DNA from 3 places in the Shinella sp. GW835-FHT14H05 genome. Region 2 is predicted to be linked to each of the others. Evidence: predicted binding sites of a transcription regulator. Region 2 holds the regulator's gene; each other region holds the start of a gene.

Region 1 (6,128 bases), on a different contig from region 2:
CAGGCCATGCGCCTGCATCGCCTTGTCGCCAAGCGTGAAGAGGCCGTTGGAAAGATCGCCGGTCCAGCGCTCCGTCACGCAATATTGCGTCAGCAGTTCGTTGTCCGTCTCGTCGAACCCCATCGAGCCCGGAAGAAAGGGCGACGAGAGATCAGTCTTGATTATCTTGAACACCTACGACCTCAGGCAGTTGCTCGAATTTGGCCGACATGTCACGCCCCGTTTCGGGCACGCGACACGTTAAAAGAGAGCGCCGGCGACAACCCTCGAAGTCCGCCGAACCACTTTCCCATGTACTGAACTTCGTCCGGATCCTGCTATGCGTATCGGATCGGACGTACGCGTGAAAACCGCCGCTGACCCTTCTTTCAAGTCTTCCGGCGGTTCTATCAATATATTTCAGGGAGAACTGGCTGCGCGGTTTATCGACATGTTCCTGTCCAAAACCAGCACCTGTACCCCGGGTGAATCTTACAGTTCACTTGGGGCGTCTTTATAATTGGTTTTTTGATGCCAGCAACGGCTTTTTGAGAATTATTGTACAAACGGAAAAATTCTTTTCACGGAAACGATGCAGTCCGGTGAACCTCTTTGAAATGCGTCCCTTTGCCGGAAAAACAAAAAGGGCGGCCCGAAGACCGCCCTTTCCGAACTGAACCAGCTGGCTCAGATGTGAAGGCTTGCGCCTATCACATCATGTCCATGCCGCCCATGCCGCCCATGCCGCCAGGCATGCCGCCCGGTGCATCCTTCTTCGGCAGTTCGGCGATCATGGCTTCCGTCGTGATCAGCAGCGAAGCAACCGAAGCTGCGTTCTGCAGAGCCGTGCGGACAACCTTGACCGGGTCGACGATGCCGAGTGCGATCAGGTCGCCGTATTCGCCCGTCTGGGCGTTGTAGCCGTAGTTGTCTTCGTTCTTGTCGAGGATCTTGCCGACAACGATCGAAGCTTCGTCACCAGCGTTTTCCGCGATCTGGCGAACGAGGGACTGCAGCGCCTTGCGAACGATGTTGATGCCGGCTTCCTGGTCGTCGTTCTCACCCTTGGAGGTGATCTTGACGGAGGAGCGCAGCAGGGCAACGCCGCCGCCCGGTACGATGCCTTCCTGAACGGCAGCGCGCGTCGCGTTGAGGGCGTCGTCGATGCGGTCCTTCTTTTCCTTGACTTCGACTTCCGTCGAGCCGCCGACGCGGATCACGGCAACGCCGCCAGCGAGCTTGGCAAGGCGTTCCTGCAGCTTCTCGCGGTCGTAATCGGAGGTGGTTTCTTCGATCTGGGCCTTGATCTGCGCGACGCGGCCTTCGATTTCCGACTTCTGGCCGGCACCGTCGACGATCGTCGTGTTTTCCTTGGTGATCGAGACCTTCTTCGCACGGCCGAGCATGTCGAGCGTGACGTTTTCGAGCTTGATGCCGAGGTCTTCGGAGATCACGGTGCCGCCCGACAGGATGGCGATGTCTTCGAGCATGGCCTTGCGGCGGTCGCCGAAGCCCGGAGCCTTGACGGCAGCGATCTTGAGGCCGCCACGCAGCTTGTTGACGACGAGCGTAGCAAGAGCTTCGCCTTCGACGTCTTCAGCGATGATGACGAGCGGCTTGCCGGTCTGGACGACGGCTTCGAGAACCGGGAGCATCGCCTGGAGGTTCGAGAGCTTCTTCTCGTGCAGGAGAATGAAAGCGTCTTCGAGGTCGGCGACCATCTTTTCCGGGTTGGTCACGAAGTAGGGCGACAGGTAGCCGCGGTCGAACTGCATGCCTTCGACGACTTCGAGTTCGGTTTCGGCGGTCTTGGCTTCTTCAACCGTGATGACGCCTTCGTTGCCGACCTTCTGCATGGCTTCTGCAATGTCGAGACCGACCTGCTTGTCGCCGTTTGCGGAGATCGTGCCGACCTGGGCGACTTCTTCCGAAGTGTTGATCTTCTTGGCCTTGGCCTGGAGATCCTTGACGACTTCGGCAACGGCGAGATCGATGCCGCGCTTCAGGTCCATCGGGTTCATGCCGGCTGCAACAGCCTTGTTGCCTTCGCGAACGATGGCCTGGGCAAGAACGGTTGCCGTCGTCGTGCCGTCGCCGGCGATGTCATTGGTCTTGGAAGCGACTTCGCGAACGAGCTGGGCGCCCATGTTCTCGAACTTGTCTTCCAGTTCGATTTCCTTGGCGACGGAAACGCCGTCCTTGGTGATGCGCGGTGCGCCGAAGGACTTGTCGATGACAACGTTACGACCCTTCGGGCCGAGCGTTACCTTGACTGCGTCTGCGAGAATGTCGACGCCGCGCAGCATCTTTTCGCGCGCGGTGCGGCCGAACTTGACTTCTTTGGCTGCCATTGTGTGAACTCCTGAAAGAGGTATCAGCGAATTTCGGAAGGGGATGAACGGCTAGATCAGCCGATGATGCCCATGATGTCGGCTTCCTTCATGATCAGAAGGTCTTCGCCGTCGAGCTTGACTTCGGTGCCCGACCACTTGCCGAACAGAACGCGGTCGCCAGCCTTGACGTCCAGCGGAACGACCTTGCCGGAATCGTCACGGGCGCCGGAACCGACGGCGACGATTTCGCCTTCCTGCGGCTTTTCCTTGGCGGTGTCCGGAATGATGATGCCGCCCTTGGTCTTGGCTTCGGATTCGACGCGACGTACGACGACGCGATCGTGAAGCGGGCGGAAGGTGGTGCTTGCCATTGTCTTATCCCTCGATCGAATGACATTGCGGATCCCGGTATGGACCCGATGGATGGATGTTAGCACTCACTGGTTAGGAGTGCTAGCGGCCCGGAGATAGGCGTCGGCGCTTTTCGAGTCAAGGACGACGCCCGGAAATTATTTTGCCCCGGATGGTTACCGCAGCCGGCAGATGGGAGTGAAATCGCACGCCATCAAGTCAGGGCCATGAATTTCCGGCAGTTTGCCTGTTGATGGGGCAAAATTGTGTGGAGAGGCTTGTTTTCTTGGCCTCGCTTTGCAATGTCAGCCGGGCTCGATTTCGAACAGGACTACCTGATGGCTGAACGCATCCAATCCTTCCGCGACATCGCTTCGCAATATGACGTGGTGCTCTGCGACGTCTGGGGCGTCCTGCACAATGGCGTCGAAGCTTTCTCCTACGCATCGGAAGCGCTCGCCGACGCCCGCGCCGCCGGCCTCACCGTCGTGCTCATCACCAATTCGCCGCGCCCGCATCCGGGCGTCAAGGTGCAAATCCGCGGCCTCGGCGTCGCCGACGATTCCTACGACCGCATCGTCACCTCCGGCGACGTCACCCGCGCGCTGATCGCCGAAGGGCCGAAGAAGGTCTATTTCATCGGCGCCGAAAAGGACCTGCCGCTGCTCGACGGCCTCGGCGTCGAGACCGTCGGCCTTGACGAGGCCGGCATCGTGGTCTGCGCGGGCCTGCGCAGCGACGAGACGGAGACCGTCGAGGACTATCGCGAGGAGCTGGAACGGCTCGCCGCGAAAAAGCTGCCCTTCATCTGTGCCAATCCGGACCTCGTCGTCGAGCGCGGCCACCGGCTCATCCAATGTGCAGGGGCGCTGGCGAAATTCTACGAGGAGCTCGGCTGCACCAGCCTGATCGCAGGCAAGCCGCACCGGCCGATCTATGAAAAGTCGATCGCCGAGGCGAGGGACGTGCGCGGCGACTTCGACCTGTCGCGCGTGATCGCGGTCGGCGACGGCATGCCGACGGACGTGCGCGGCGCGGAAGCCTTCGGCCTCGATGTGCTCTATATTTCCGGCGGCATCCATGCGCAGGAATATGTCGAAGCGGGCCGCACCGACGAGGCGAAGCTCGCGGCTTTCCTGACGCGCGAAGGCTCCCACCCCAAATGGTGGATGCCCCGGCTGCAGTGACGGAGACGGTCGTCATGACGGTATTTCACAGGAACGAGACAAAGCAGCCGCTGCCGGAACACCTGCGCGGCGGCGTCATCGCCATCGGCAATTTCGACGGCGTGCACCGCGGCCACCAGGCCGTGCTGCAACGCGCGCTCGACCTCGCGAGCGACCGCGGCATCCCGGCCCTCGTGCTGACCTTCGAGCCGCATCCCCGCACCGTCTTCCGCCCCGAGCGTCCGGTCTTCCGCCTGACGCCGGCGCCGCTGAAGGCCCGTATCCTCGAAGGCATGGGCTTTGCCGCTGTCATCGAGTACCCGTTCGACCGCGGCTTTTCCGAAATGTCGGCGCATGATTTCATCCGCTCGGTGCTGATCGAGTGGCTGCACGCCTCCGAGGTCGTCACCGGCTTCGATTTCCACTTCGGCAAGGGCAGGGAGGGTGGTCCGGCCTTCCTGATGGCCGCTGGCCAGGACAACGGTTTCGGCGTGACGCTGGTCGATGCCTTCCGCGACGAGAACGCCTCCGTCATCTCGTCGAGTTTTACCCGCGCCCTGCTCGGCGAAGGTGCGGTCGTGGAAGCGGCCGGCCAGCTCGGCTACCGCTACACGGTCGAGGCGGAGGTCATCGACGGCAAGAAGCTCGGCCGCACGCTTGGCTATCCGACCGCCAACATGCAGCTCCCCCCGGAAGTCGAACTGCGCAACGGCATCTACGCCGTGCGCTTCCGCCGCCCCGATGGCAGCCTGCACGACGGCGTTGCCAGCTACGGCCGCCGCCCGACGGTCACGTCCAATGGCGCGCCGCTGCTCGAAACCTTCCTCTTCGATTTCTCCGGCGATCTCTACGGCGAAGTTTCCGCCGTCTCCTTCTTCGGCCACCTGCGCGACGAGCTGAAATTCGACGGCCTCGACCCGCTCGTCATCCAGATGAAGCGCGACGAGGAGGAGGCGCGCGCGCTGCTTTCCGGCGTCACGCCGCTGGGGCCGATCGACCGGCGCATCTGTTTCTAGGAACAAACGACTCTGGCGTCTTTTCAAAATGGCGAAAAGGCCGTAATACCGCGCGCATGATGCTCAACCGGCTGACCATCGATCTGCGAATTAGTGGCCCGGCCTTCCGCGCGCTCTGAGCGAGGCCGGAAGGTCCGGGATTTTGGGCGTTTTCGAAAAGCGCCCCCGCCGTCGGAGCCTGACAATATCCCCGCATGCGCAAACGCGCGCGAAAAAAAGACGATAGCCATATCCATGACCGATACGCCCGAAAAAGTCGATTATTCGCCCACCCTCTACCTGCCGCAGACGGATTTCCCGATGCGCGCCGGCCTGCCAACGAAGGAGCCGGAAACGGTGGCCCGCTGGCAGCAGATGGGTCTCTACAAAAAGCTGCGCGCCTCTGCCGCCGGCCGCGAGAAATTCGTGCTGCACGATGGCCCCCCCTATGCCAACGGCAACATCCATATCGGCCACGCGCTGAACAAGATCCTGAAAGACGTCATCACCCGCTCGTTCCAGATGCGCGGCTATGACTCGAACTACGTGCCCGGCTGGGACTGCCACGGCCTTCCGATCGAGTGGAAGATCGAGGAAAAATACCGCGAGAAGGGCAAGAACAAGGACGAGGTCCCGGTCAACGAATTCCGCCAGGAATGCCGCGACTTCGCCGCCGGCTGGATCAAGATCCAGGCGGAAGAGTTCAAGCGCCTCGGCATCGAGGGCGACTTCGACAACCCCTACACGACGATGAACTTCCACGCGGAAGCCCGCATCGCCGGCGAGCTCCTGAAGATCGCCAAGAGCGGCCAGCTCTACCGCGGCTCCAAGCCCGTCATGTGGTCGGTCGTCGAGCGCACGGCGCTGGCCGAGGCCGAAGTCGAATATGCCGATGTCGAGAGCGATGCGATCTGGGTGAAATTCCCGGTAACCGAAGGTCCGGCCGACCTGCTCGGCAATTCCGTCGTCATCTGGACCACCACGCCCTGGACGATCCCCGGCAACCGCGGCATCGCCTTCTCGTCGCGCTATCCCTATGGCCTCTACGAGGTGGAAAGCGCGCAGAACGATTTCGGCCCGCAGCCGGGCGAAAAGCTGATCTTCGCCACCCGTCTTGCCGATGAATCGGCGGCCAAGGCAAAGCTCACCTTCAAGTTCCTCCGCGACATCGCGCCGGAAGAACTGGAGGCGGTCGTCTGCGCCCATCCGCTGGCCGCCCTCGGCTATGACTTCAAGGTGCCGCTGCTCGATGGCGATCACGTCACCGACGATGCCGGCACCGGTTTCGTGCACACCGCACCCGG
Region 2 (6,128 bases):
CCGTCCCAAGAAGGCTGCGCAGGAGCCCCAGCGTACCGCCGATCTTTCGCGCTACGAAGGGACCCTCATTGCCCGCGGGTTGACCAAGACCTATCGCGACCGGCGCGTCGTCAACGGCGTGTCGCTCGTCGTGCGCCGCGGCGAGGCCGTCGGCCTGCTGGGGCCGAACGGTGCGGGCAAGACGACCTGTTTCTACATGATTACCGGCCTCGTGCCGGTCGACGAAGGCTCGATCGAGATCAACGGCAACGACGTCACGACCATGCCGATGTATCGCCGCGCCCGCCTCGGCGTCGGCTACCTGCCGCAGGAAGCCTCGATCTTTCGTGGGCTAACGGTTGAGGAGAACATCCGCGCCGTGCTCGAAGTGCACGACAAGGACAAGGCGCAGCGCGAGAAGAAGCTCGACAGCCTGCTTGCCGAATTCTCGATCTCGCATCTGAGGAAAGCGCCGGCCATCTCGCTGTCCGGTGGTGAACGCCGCCGCCTCGAAATTGCCCGCGCGCTCGCCACCGACCCGACCTTCATGCTGCTCGACGAACCCTTTGCCGGTGTCGATCCCATCTCGGTCGCCGACATCCAGGCGCTGGTGCGCCATCTGACCTCCCGCGGCATCGGCGTTCTCATCACCGACCACAATGTGCGCGAGACGCTCGGCCTCATCGACCGGGCCTATATCATCCATGCCGGCGAAGTGCTGACGCATGGCCGGGCGAACGATATCGTCGCCAATCCGGATGTACGCCGCCTCTATCTCGGCGACAATTTCAGCCTCTGACGCATAAAGCGCGGCTGGCGCTTGACCAAACTCCTCAAAAAAGCAATTTTTGGGCCAGTTGGAATTTGCACCCGTCCTGGACGGGTTTCCCGGGGAGTAGAGCGTCCGCATGGCACTCGCAGCCAGCCTTTTCCTGCGCCAAAGCCAGTCGCTGGTGATGACACCGCAGCTGATGCAGTCGATCCAGCTGTTGCAGATGACGCATCTGGAGCTGAACCAGTTCATCGAGCAGGAGCTGGAAAAAAATCCGCTGCTCGAAGTGGTTTCCGGTGACGAAGGCGCGCGCGACGACGAGCGCGGCGCCGATGCCTATTCCTTGCCCAACGAGGACCGCACGCGTGCCGAAGATGTGAGCGGCGAGGAGGGCTTTCAGCCCGACCTCTACGATTCCGCGACGGCGAGTGCCGGAAGCGCGTCCGACACGAGCGACGCCGGCCTCGACAACATGTTTCCCGACGATGCCGGGCCGCGCGCGGCCGACGCGCCGGAACTGCTCAGCCAGTGGAAATCCATGCCCGGCAGCGAGGGCGGCGAAGGCTACGACCTCGACGACTTCGTGGCGGGCCGCGAGACGCTGCGCGACGTTCTTGGCGCGCAGATCCCCTTCCTGCTCGCCGATCCCATCGACCGGCTGGTCGCCCAGCATCTCGTCGACCAGCTCGACGAAGCCGGCTACCTGCAAGGCAGCACCGCCGAGACGGCGCTCAGGCTCGGCAAGCCCGTCGCCGAGGTCGACCGCGTGCTCTATAGGCTCCAGGAGCTCGATCCGCCCGGCGTCTTCGCCCGCTCGCTCAGCGAATGCCTCGCCATCCAGCTGCGCGCGCGCGACCGGTTCGATCCGGCCATGGCCACGCTGATCGACAATCTCGAACTTCTCGCCCGGCGCGATTTCGCGACGCTGAAGAAGCTGTGCGGCGTCAACGAGGAAGACCTGCTCGACATGCTGGCGGAGATCCGCAAGCTCGACCCGAAGCCCGGCACGCGCTACGAAACGAGCGCCTCGGAGGCGGTGGTGCCGGATATCGTCGTGCGCGCCGCTCCCGACGGCACCTGGCATGTCGAGCTCAATGCCGACACCCTGCCGCGCGTGCTCGTCAACCGGGAATACTACGCCGCGGTCTCCAGCCGCACGAGCCGCGACAGCGAGGACCAGGGTTTCCTCAACGAATGCCTGCAGACCGCCAACTGGCTGACGCGCAGCCTCGACCAGCGCGCCCGCACCATCATGAAGGTGGCGACCGAGATCGTGCGCCAGCAGGACGCCTTCCTGATGCACGGCGTCGACCACCTGCGGCCGTTGAACCTGAAGACGATCGCCGAGGCGATCAAGATGCACGAATCGACCGTGAGCCGCGTCACCTCGAACAAGTTCATGCTGACGCCGCGCGGCCTGTTCGAGCTCAAATATTTCTTCACCGTGTCGATCGGCTCGGCCGAGGGCGGCGATTCGCATTCGGCCGAGAGCGTGCGCCACCGCATCCGTACGATGATCGCCCAGGAGCAGCCGGATGCGGTGCTGTCGGACGACGACATCGTCGACGTGCTGCGCAAGGGCGGCGTCGATCTTGCCCGCCGCACGGTCGCGAAATATCGCGAGGCGATGAACATCCCCTCCTCCGTGCAGCGCCGGCGCGAAAAACGGGCGCATGCGAAAGCGGCCGCCTCCTGAAACAAAGCCGGGAGAACCGGCGTTTCAGGACATGAGAAGTTAAGAATGCCTGAATCCGCCAATTGACTTCGCAGCTGGAACGGGCTAATGCGCGGCCCAATTCTGAAGAGAAGAAGGCCGGAATTCCAGACATATCCCCACTTTTCTGCCGTATGCGAGGCAAATTGCATCGCCTGCGTGAAACGCTTGGAACGTGGGTAAGGTTGGAATAGACTGTTGCGCGCAAATCACGAACGAGAGGAAAACTCCATGAGTGTGCGTGTATCCGGTAAACATATGGAAATCGGCGAAACTTTCCGTCAACGCATTGAAGACCAAGTCGGAGAGGCCGTAACCAAATATTTCGACGGAGGATATTCGAGCCAGGTCACCGTAGAAAAATCGGGATCGCGGTACAGCGCCGACTGCAAGATCCACCTTGATACGGGAATGGCCTTGCAGGCGAATGGCGAAGCAAACGATCCCCTGGTGGCCTTCCAATCGGCTTCCGAACGGATCGAGAAACGCCTGCGCCGCTACAAGCGCAAACTCAAGGCACACCACAACGGCAATGGTCACGATGCCTTTGCAGAAGTGGCCTACACGGTGATGGATTCGGTCCCCGACGAAGAGGATGAACTTCCCGAGGACTACGCGCCGACCATCGTCGCGGAAAGCACGAAGAAACTGAGGACGATGTCCGTCGCAAGCGCCGTCATGGCGCTCGACATGACCGACGAACCGGTTCTTCTCTTCCGCAGCGCCGGATCGGAGCAGCTCAATATCGTCTACCGACGCAACGACGGAAATATTGGCTGGATCGATGCAGCCAATATCAAAGGCTGAGTGACGGGAGCGTGGTGCCGGAAAACGGCACCACGTTTCTTCAACCCCTTCACCCGCCTCACGAGGACAAAAGCATGGCATTGGCAGGTTTGCTGCAGCAAAGTGCGATTATTCCGGCGATGAAGGCCAATTCCAAGAAGCAGCTGCTTCAGGAGCTGGCGACAAAAGCGGCAAAGATCACCGGGATTCCGGAGCGCGAGATCTTCGACGTTATTCTTCAGCGCGAGCGACTGGGCTCCACCGGCGTGGGCAATGGCATCGCCATCCCGCACGGCAAGCTGAAGGAGCTTTCGCAGATCACCGGCCTCTTCGCGAGGCTCGAGACCCCTGTGGACTTCGAGGCGTTGGACGACCAGCCGGTCGACCTCGTCTTCCTGCTTCTGGCCCCGGAAGGTGCCGGTGCGGACCATCTGAAGGCGCTGTCGCGCATCGCCCGCGTTCTGCGCGACCCGGCGATGGTGGCGAAGCTGCGCGCCTCCGACAGCGAGAGCGCCATCTACGCGTGCCTGAGCGAGGAACAGGCGTCGAACGCCGCCTGAACGATCTTCATCAATTCGCATAAAAAAACCGGCGGTTTTGCGACCGCCGGTTTTTCTTTTTGCGAAAGAGAACGATCAGGCCTGGGCGGCGCTGGTCTCGCCTGCGGGCGCCTTGGGGCCGCCCTTGGAGACGCCGACCATGGCGGGGCGTAGCACGCGCTCGCCGATGACGAAACCGGCCTGCACGACCTGCACGACCGTGTTGTTGGCAATCTCCGGGTTCGGCACCTCGAACATCGCCTGATGGAAGTTCGGATCGAACTTCTCGCCGACCGGCTCGAGCTTGCGCACGCCGTGGCGTTCGAGGGCTGCGAGCATCGAACGCTCGGTCATCTCGACGCCATCCACCAGCGCCTTGAAGCCGGCATCGCCGCTTTCCAGCGCATCGGCCGGAATGGCATCCAGCGCGCGGCGCAGGTTATCGGACACGGCCAGCATGTCGCGCGCAAAACCGGCGACGGAATAGGATTTTGCATCCTTCACGTCGCGCTCGGTGCGGCGGCGCAGGTTGTCCATCTCGGCGGCGAGGCGGAGATACCGGTCCCTGAGGTCGGCATTTTCCGTGCGCAGCACGTCCACCGGATCCGGCTCCGCCGGGGCATCGGCCTCGATGATCAGCTCTTCCAGGGCGGACGCTTCTGCGGTGACGTTGTCTTCTACCGCTTCGTCAGGTCCGTGTTTCTTGTTCTCGTCGGTCATGACGTACTCCGAATTGTATTTTGAGGTTTGCGCCCGATATCGAGCTTTGAGCCCGAAAAATCAAGGGCCGATGGCCGGATTGCCGGGGCAGATATGCCGCATGCCGTTCTCGCAAAACCGCTGCACACTTTTGCGCGGCATGCTTTAACGCGAAAGCCGCGACATGAGCTGGGCCGTATAGTCCACCATGGGCACGATACGGGAATAGTTGAGCCGGGTCGGCCCGATGACGCCGACGGCGCCGACGATCTTTTCCTCGCTGTCGCGATAGGGCGCGACGATGAGCGAGGAGCCGGACAGCGAGAAGAGCTTGTTTTCCGAGCCGATGAAGATGCGCACGCCCGGGCCGGTCTCGGCCAGGTTGAGAAGCTCGATCAGGCCGTCCTTGCGCTCCAGGTCGTCGAACAGCATGCGCAGGCGGTCGATATCCTCCGCGCCTGCAAGCCCCTCCAGGAGGTTCGCGCGGCCGCGCACGATGAGCCGCGTCGGCTTGCCCTCGTCGAAACCGCCGGACCAGACCATGAGCCCGCGCTCGACGAGATCCTGCGACAGCTTGTCGAGCTCGACGCTGATCTCGCCGCGCAGGCGCTCCAGTTGCGCGCGCGCCTCGACCAGCGTGTTGCCGGCGAGATGGGCGTTGAGGAAATTGGCGGCCTCGGTGAGCTGCGAGCCGGTGACGCCCGCCGGCAGCTCGATGATGCGGTTTTCCACCTGGTCGTGATCGCCGACGAGCACCACGAGCGCCTTGGTCGGCTCCAGCCGGATGAATTCGACATGCTTGAGCACGGCGTCGTTCTTGGTGGTGATGACGAGGCCGGCGCCGCGCGACATGCCGGACAGCGCCTGGCTCGCCTCGTTCATCAGGGTCTCGACGGCCGAATGTTTCTGGCCATGCGGGCGCACATGGCGCTCGATCGAGGCGCGATCCTCCGCCGAAATATTGCCCACCTGCATGAAGGCATCGACGAAGAAGCGCAAGCCAAGCTGCGTCGGCAGGCGCCCGGCGCTGATATGCGGCGAGTAGATGAGGCCGAGTTCTTCCAGGTCGCTCATCACATTGCGCACGGAGGCGGGCGAGAGCGACATCGGCAGGATGCGCGACAGGTTGCGCGAGCCAAGCGGCTCGCCGCTTTCCAGATAGCTTTCGACGATGCGACGGAAGATCTCACCCGAACGCTCGTCGAGCGCCGCCTGACTTTCAGGACCCGGAGATCTATTCAAAACCATCTTCTCGCTGCAAACCCTGTTATCCGACTGGAATATAGTGATTTCGCGGGTAAGCGCAAAACGGATTTTCCCTGGCGTCGCGGCATCGGCATTCCCTCGCCTGACGAACTGGTCTAAAGCACTTCCCACATATCTCAATGAGGAGTTCGCAATGCGGCCGTCCGGCAGAAAAACCGATCAGATGCGCAAGGTTTCCTTCGAGCGCAACATCTCCAAACATGCCGAAGGCTCCTGTCTCGTCAAGTTCGGCGACACGCATGTGCTCGTCACCGCCAGCCTGGAAGACAAGACGCCGCCGTGGCTGCGCAACAGCGGCAAGGGCTGGGTGACGGCCGAATACGGCATGCTGCCGCGCGCCACCGGCGACCGCATGCGCCGCGAAGCCGCCGCC
Region 3 (6,128 bases), on a different contig from region 2:
CGCACAACGAACGCGCAGGTCTTGATGCTGCTGGTATTCGCGATACCAGTTCCTCATCGCATTCTTGGTCGGATACCCCAATTGGCGGATCGTCGCGTTAACCCGCTTGCCGAGCTTGAAATACAGCTCGACCGCGCGAATTCTGTCAGCGTGGGAATACATGAACTACCTCCTGGTGGTCCAAGTTTTAGTCCGCATCCCCTATCAGGCCACGCCGGGTCACGTATGGATGCCCCCGTTCATGCAAGCAGTTCGTCGAGCGGCTTTGAACGTGTGATCGGGTGCGGTCATGTATCAGGCCTGTTGTGCGGCCCGAATACGACCGCTGGCCGGTATGGAGCTACGCGGACCTGGTGCAAAATCAGCTCTACGAGCTCGTGGCTCACTGACCCGGATGCATTCCCAGACCCACTCTCACCGATCTTCGTCCTTACCGTTCGCTGACCTCCTCACACGCCGACGATCTGTCCTGACTTCAGCTCAGCCATCTTACGCTGCAGCCAGAGCGGAATCCTTGTAATCTTCGTTCCTGGTCATCATTGCCCAGATGGATCGAGCCATTTTGTTGGCGAGGGCGATCGCGACGAGCATGCGAGGTTTGCGCGCCAGCATTCGTGCCAGCCACGAGTTCTCGGGTGGAGCCTTCCGGCATGCCCATCGAATGACGGTCATCGCGCCAATGATGAGAAGCCGGCGGATGTCGCGTTGTCCCATCTTCGATGTTCGGCCTAGAACCTGCTTTCCTCCACTCGAATGCTGCTTTGGCACCAAGCCGAGCCAGGCCGCAAAGTCTCGCCCCCTGCGGAAAGTAGCCATCGTGGGCGCGAAGGCCTCAACTGCCATGGCGGTAATTGGTCCCATGCCGGGCATGGACATGAGGCGAGCGGTGCTCTGCGAACGCTTCGCTTCCGATCTGAGGGCCTTTTCCAGCGATGCGATCCGAGAGGACAGCGCGTCGATTTGGTCCAGATACAGTCGCCCGGTCTCTACAACGATAAGTTCGAGGCCGGCCTCGTGATCTTCAATAATCTCCGCCAACAGGGCCAGGTTCGCAACGCCTTGAGGTGCAATAACACCATGCTCGGCCAGATGTGCGCGAAGGGCATTGATAAGCTGTGTTCGCTGACGAACGAAGAGGTCCCGCGTCCGGAAGAGCATGGAGCAGGCCTGCTGGGATTCAGTCTTCGGAACGACGAACCGCATCGACGGCCGGGTCGCTGCTTCAACGATCGCTTCTGCGTCGGCCGCATCATTCTTCTGCCGTTTGACAAACGGCTTAACGTAAGCCGGCGGGATCAAGCGAACATCGTGGCCAAGTTTGCCGATCTCGCGCGCCCAGTAGTGCGCTGTGGCACAAGCTTCCATCGCGACCGTGCATTTGGGCAGTTCCGAAAAAAAGGTCACCACTTGGCCGCGAGACAGTTTCCTGCGCAAGACCACACCGCCACCGCTTCCGGCGGCATGAACCTGAAACACCCGCTTTGCAAGGTCCAGGCCGACGATGCTAACTTCCTTCATGGATGCTCTCTCCTCTAAGTGACGTTCTGGCGAACATCACTCTGGCACATTGCAATGCCGTCGGTAGGGGGCATCCACTCCATCAGTTCTCAGTGGCAATCAACACTTTGCCCTGTTGCTGCGTGAAAAGGCTTTAGGTGTGAGGCGCATCATCGCGATAGGGTTGGGGGTCGCCGGCCTAATCGTCCTATTCTGGCCATCCACGACAGTTGCTGCATTGCCTAAGCCGGAGGCCTTTCCCGGCGCAAGCTTGGTAGGTGACATGGGGGTGGCGTCGGCCGCATTCACCTACGGCTACGGATCGGTCCTGGCCCCCCCCGCTTCTTCGTGCTTATCCAGCATTATTGATTGCAGGGATCACGACCTTCGTGGGGGACTGGGCCTTGTCGTCGTGGCGGTGATATTTGAGACCGGTGCTATGACGGCGCTTTCAGGGCATTGGGGATCTATCGCCTGGATAAGCTGGCTTTTCCTTGTCGTCTTCGGCTCGCCTATTGGTTACACCACCTACATGCGCCTCCTAAGAGATGTCGGAGCTTCAAGGGCAGGCAGCTATGCGTTTGTCTCGCCTGTCATCGCCGTGGCGCTTGGAGCGATGTTGTTCGCCGAGGAGGTTAAGCTGCTAGACATCATTGGCATCATAGTGATGCTCAGCGGCGCCAATTTCGCTATGGCGGATGCACCAAGGCACCGTAAATACACTGCTAGAGGTGAGGCGTGATTGGGTCCACTGCCGCAGAAGAACTGGAACTACTGTCGCGCACGGGGTACACCGCGCTGCCTACACCGGCTGATCATCAGACGGAGGCAGCGTGTTTAATTCAAGGCGAACCGACCGCATAGCCGCTTGTAAAAGCTCGTCACGATCGTGCGTGCCCCTATTATAGAGTCTCGCGACCGCTGCGGTCAGCCTGCCGATCGCAGCTGGATCCCGCGCGACGCCTTGAGCGCGCGCGACCTCCTTGACCACACTCGCACAAAAGCGCGCATCTTCTTTCGAGATCGTTGCTGGCACTTTTTATCTCCCCAAGATGGCCCACCCCACGAATGGGGCAGGCCACAGCTTATTTAAAAGTCCATGCTCGGGCCAGCGGGGAGGGCGGGGGCGGCGTCCTTCTTCGGCTTTTCGGCGATCATCGCTTCCGTCGTCACCAGGAGGCCGGCAACCGAGGCCGCATCCTGGAGAGCGGTGCGGACGACCTTGGCCGGGTCGATCACACCCTGCGCGTAGAGATCGCCGTACTCGCCGGTCTGCGCGTTCCATCCGAACGACAGATCGGACTTTTCTCGAAGCTTGCCAACGATAATCGAGCCTTCGGCGCCGGCATTCTCAGCGATCTGACGCACAGGTGCCTCGATCGCCCGGCGGACGATATCGATACCGACCCGCTGATCGTCGTTGGCAGTCGGCAGACCGTTGAGTGCCTTCACGGCGCGAAGCAGTGCAACACCGCCGCCCGGGAGGATGCCTTCCTCAACGGCAGCACGGGTCGCATGCAGTGCGTCATCGACGCGGTCCTTCTTCTCCTTGACCTCGACTTCGGTCGAGCCGCCGACGCGGATGACGGCGACACCGCCCGCGAGTTTGGCGAGACGTTCCTGCAGCTTTTCGCGGTCATAGTCGGAGGTGGTCTCCTCGATCTGCGCGCGGATCTGGGCCACACGTCCGTCGATCTCGGACTTGGAACCGACGCCATCGATGATCGTCGTATTCTCCTTCTCGATCGCCACCTTCTTGGCACGGCCGAGCATGTTGAGTGTCACGTTTTCGAGCTTGATGCCAAGGTCTTCCGAGATGACGGTGCCGCCCGTCAGGATCGCAATGTCTTCCAGCATGGCCTTGCGGCGGTCGCCGAAGCCCGGAGCCTTGACAGCAGCGATCTTCAGGCCGCCGCGTAGCTTATTGACGACCAGCGTTGCGAGCGCCTCGCCTTCGACATCTTCCGCGATGATGAGCAGAGGCCTACCGGACTTCACCACGGCTTCCAGCACCGGCAGCAAAGACTGAAGGTTGGAGAGCTTCTTTTCATAGATGAGGATATAAGGCTCTTCGAGCTCGACCCTCATCTTGTCCTGATTGGTCACGAAGTAGGGCGACAGATAACCGCGGTCGAACTGCATCCCTTCGACGACTTCCAGCTCGGTCTCGGCAGTCTTGGCTTCCTCGACGGTGATCACACCCTCATTGCCGACCTTCTCCATCGCTTCGGCCAGATACTTGCCGATCTCCTCGTCGCCATTGGCCGAGATGGTGCCGACCTGGGCAATTTCGGAATTGCTGGTGATCTTGCGGGCGTTGGTCTTCAATTCTTTGACGACAGCGTCGACGGCAATATCGATGCCGCGCTTGAGGTCCATCGGGTTCATTCCCGATGCAACCGCCTTGGCGCCTTCCTTAACAATGGCCTGGGCGAGCACAGTTGCCGTGGTGGTACCGTCGCCGGCGAGATCATTGGTCTTCGATGCGACTTCGCGCAGCATCTGCGCGCCCATGTTTTCGAACTTGTCTTCCAGTTCGATCTCTTTGGCGACGGAAACGCCGTCCTTGGTGATGCGTGGCGCGCCGAACGACTTGTCGATGACGACATTTCGGCCTTTTGGGCCGAGCGTGACCTTCACCGCATTGGCGAGAACATCGACCCCACGCAGCATGCGTTCACGGGCATCTGTGTTAAATTTGACTTCTTTCGCAGCCATTTGTTCACTCCTTCAATAGGCAGTTTCTTGACTGATGGGCGGTAATGTGTGATTACGCGGCTTGCTTCTGCTCGGCCTGAGCTTCGATAGTGCCCAGGACGTCGCTTTCCTTCATTATCAGGAGGTCTTCGCCGTTGATCTTGATTTCGGTGCCAGACCATTTGCCGAACAGGATCCGGTCGCCAGCCTTGACGTCGAGCGCCTGGGTCTGGCCGGCCTCGTTGCGTGCACCAGGGCCGACGGCGACAACTTCGCCTTCCTGCGGCTTTTCCTTGGCAGTATCAGGGATGATGATCCCGCCCTTGGTCTTTTCCTCGGATTCGACCCGGCGGACAAGAATGCGATCATGAAGCGGTCGGAACGACATGTTTTCCTCCGTTGAGCAAAAATGATGACGTTGAAGACCCAGGCCGGACCGGATGACCAGTCCGGGCGGGTGAGAACCTCGTAGAGCGTTCGCAGGCAAAATTTATTTTCGAGATTTTTTGATTTCAAGAGACTCGCGAGAAAAAATCAGCACTCGATGTCGCTGGCTGCTAACATGCTGGAAAGGAACAATAACCTCCCTTGAAGATTTACGAAAACCGTTGATGGATGCATGATGTTACGCCACCTTTGGCAGTGTCATGAAAGGAGATGAAGCATGCAATTCTCGTCGGATCTGGAGCGTCAACTCAACGGTTACGGTCTCACCACCGCGCATATCCTCTATCGCATTCCCGATTACGAATCTGTCCTTCAAACCTACGTCTGGCAAGATTACGACCTCGCTCCCGACTTCCCCGAGATGCGCAAATTCTTGGACTTTTGGCGCGACAGCCTCGACGGGCCTCTCCACTCTGTCCGCTATACACACCAGCGCCTGATTGGACCGAACGAATGGCGCCGTGTCGAGGGCGAGTTCAAGCTTCAATGAACTCTTGAATTTGATTTTTCCGCTTCCTAGCTGATCGACCGCCGAGGCGTTGACCTCGGTGTCAGCGCCGATTGCGTATGGAGTGACACCTTTATGGAAGAGAATATCAACATCATCAAGAGCGCTGGTATCGATGAACGCGAAGAGATCATCGTCGATTTCGCCCGATGGCTTGGCGCAGCGTCGCAGGGCGCACTGGTTCACGGCGAAGGTCGCTTTGCCATGATGTCGGCCAGCATGGCGGAAGCAATGCGGGTCAATGCCGACGAGCTTGCTCGCGATAATCCTGAAAAGACAGAAAGTGTGCTCCAGCAGGCTAGCGCGATGATGGCGCAATTCAAGGCTGCGTATCCTCATCGGGTTATCAGTCGGTCTGTTCACTAAGGATGATGAGGCAGACGTGGTCTCGGGCCTTCGTCGAGGCCGGGGAATTCGGCGGCGAGAGCGAAAACATCGAAATCAGCTGAGCCTACTTGAGGCAAAATTTTTCGCGCCGCGGATCTTGAATTCAGAATTCTCAAAAACCAAATCGTCCGCCGCCAGCTGCTGAACATAGAGCTGGCCTTGCTGGGAGCGCCGTCTTTCCGCGCTTCTGTACCCATGTTGCTTCAAGGAGGATATGGCTATGGCAACATCTGACTACGCACCGCTTTTCCGTTCGAGCGTTGGCTTCGATCGGGTCTTCAATCTTCTCGAAAACGCCCAGCGCGCCCGCTCGATCAGCGACTGGCCGCCCTATGACATCGTCAAGACAGGCGATGACGGCTACCGAATCTCGATTGCGGTGGCGGGCTTCACCCAGGACGACCTCGAAATCACTTTCCAGTCCAACCTGCTGACTGTCACCGCCAAGAAGCAGGAGGCCTCTGCCGACGCCTACCTGCATCGCGGGATCGCTGGGCGCCCGTTCGAGCATCGGTTCGAGCTTGCCGACCATGTGCGGGTGAACGGCGCGGATCTGAGCAATGGTCTCCTGTCCATCGATCTTGTTCGTGAA

What was found. The regulator HrcA, encoded in region 2, represses chaperone genes, less so after heat shock. The targets are predictions, from matches to a motif close to GTTAGCACTCNCNNNNNGNGAGTGCTAAC.
Region 1: the regulator HrcA is predicted to act here: its motif matches at 2,742-2,770, upstream of groES (co-chaperone GroES).
Region 3: the regulator HrcA is predicted to act here: its motif matches at 4,728-4,756, upstream of groES (co-chaperone GroES).

What each region holds. Positions count from the first base shown of each region.
Region 1 is NZ_JBXAFY010000007.1:296,691-302,818, reverse strand. It holds gene AC1Q6Z_RS21975 (hypothetical protein) at 1-174, opposite strand, end outside; gene groL (chaperonin GroEL) at 690-2,330, opposite strand; gene groES (co-chaperone GroES) at 2,387-2,683, opposite strand; gene AC1Q6Z_RS21960 (TIGR01459 family HAD-type hydrolase) at 3,002-3,850, shown strand; gene AC1Q6Z_RS21955 (bifunctional riboflavin kinase/FAD synthetase) at 3,865-4,845, shown strand; gene ileS (isoleucine--tRNA ligase) at 5,080-6,128, shown strand, end outside.
Region 2 is NZ_JBXAFY010000004.1:175,254-181,381, forward strand. It holds gene lptB (LPS export ABC transporter ATP-binding protein) at 1-778, shown strand, start outside; gene rpoN (RNA polymerase factor sigma-54) at 888-2,447, shown strand; gene hpf (ribosome hibernation-promoting factor, HPF/YfiA family) at 2,697-3,272, shown strand; gene ptsN (PTS IIA-like nitrogen regulatory protein PtsN) at 3,347-3,811, shown strand; gene grpE (nucleotide exchange factor GrpE) at 3,887-4,510, opposite strand; gene hrcA (heat-inducible transcriptional repressor HrcA) at 4,655-5,731, opposite strand; gene rph (ribonuclease PH) at 5,889-6,128, shown strand, end outside.
Region 3 is NZ_JBXAFY010000015.1:10,781-16,908, reverse strand. It holds partial or broken gene AC1Q6Z_RS28895 (transposase) at 1-162, opposite strand, end outside; gene AC1Q6Z_RS28890 (IS110 family RNA-guided transposase) at 490-1,518, opposite strand; gene AC1Q6Z_RS28885 (EamA family transporter) at 1,937-2,239, shown strand; gene groL (chaperonin GroEL) at 2,587-4,215, opposite strand; gene groES (co-chaperone GroES) at 4,268-4,582, opposite strand; gene AC1Q6Z_RS28870 (usg protein) at 4,859-5,131, shown strand; gene AC1Q6Z_RS28865 (hypothetical protein) at 5,225-5,515, shown strand; gene AC1Q6Z_RS28860 (Hsp20 family protein) at 5,757-6,128, shown strand, end outside.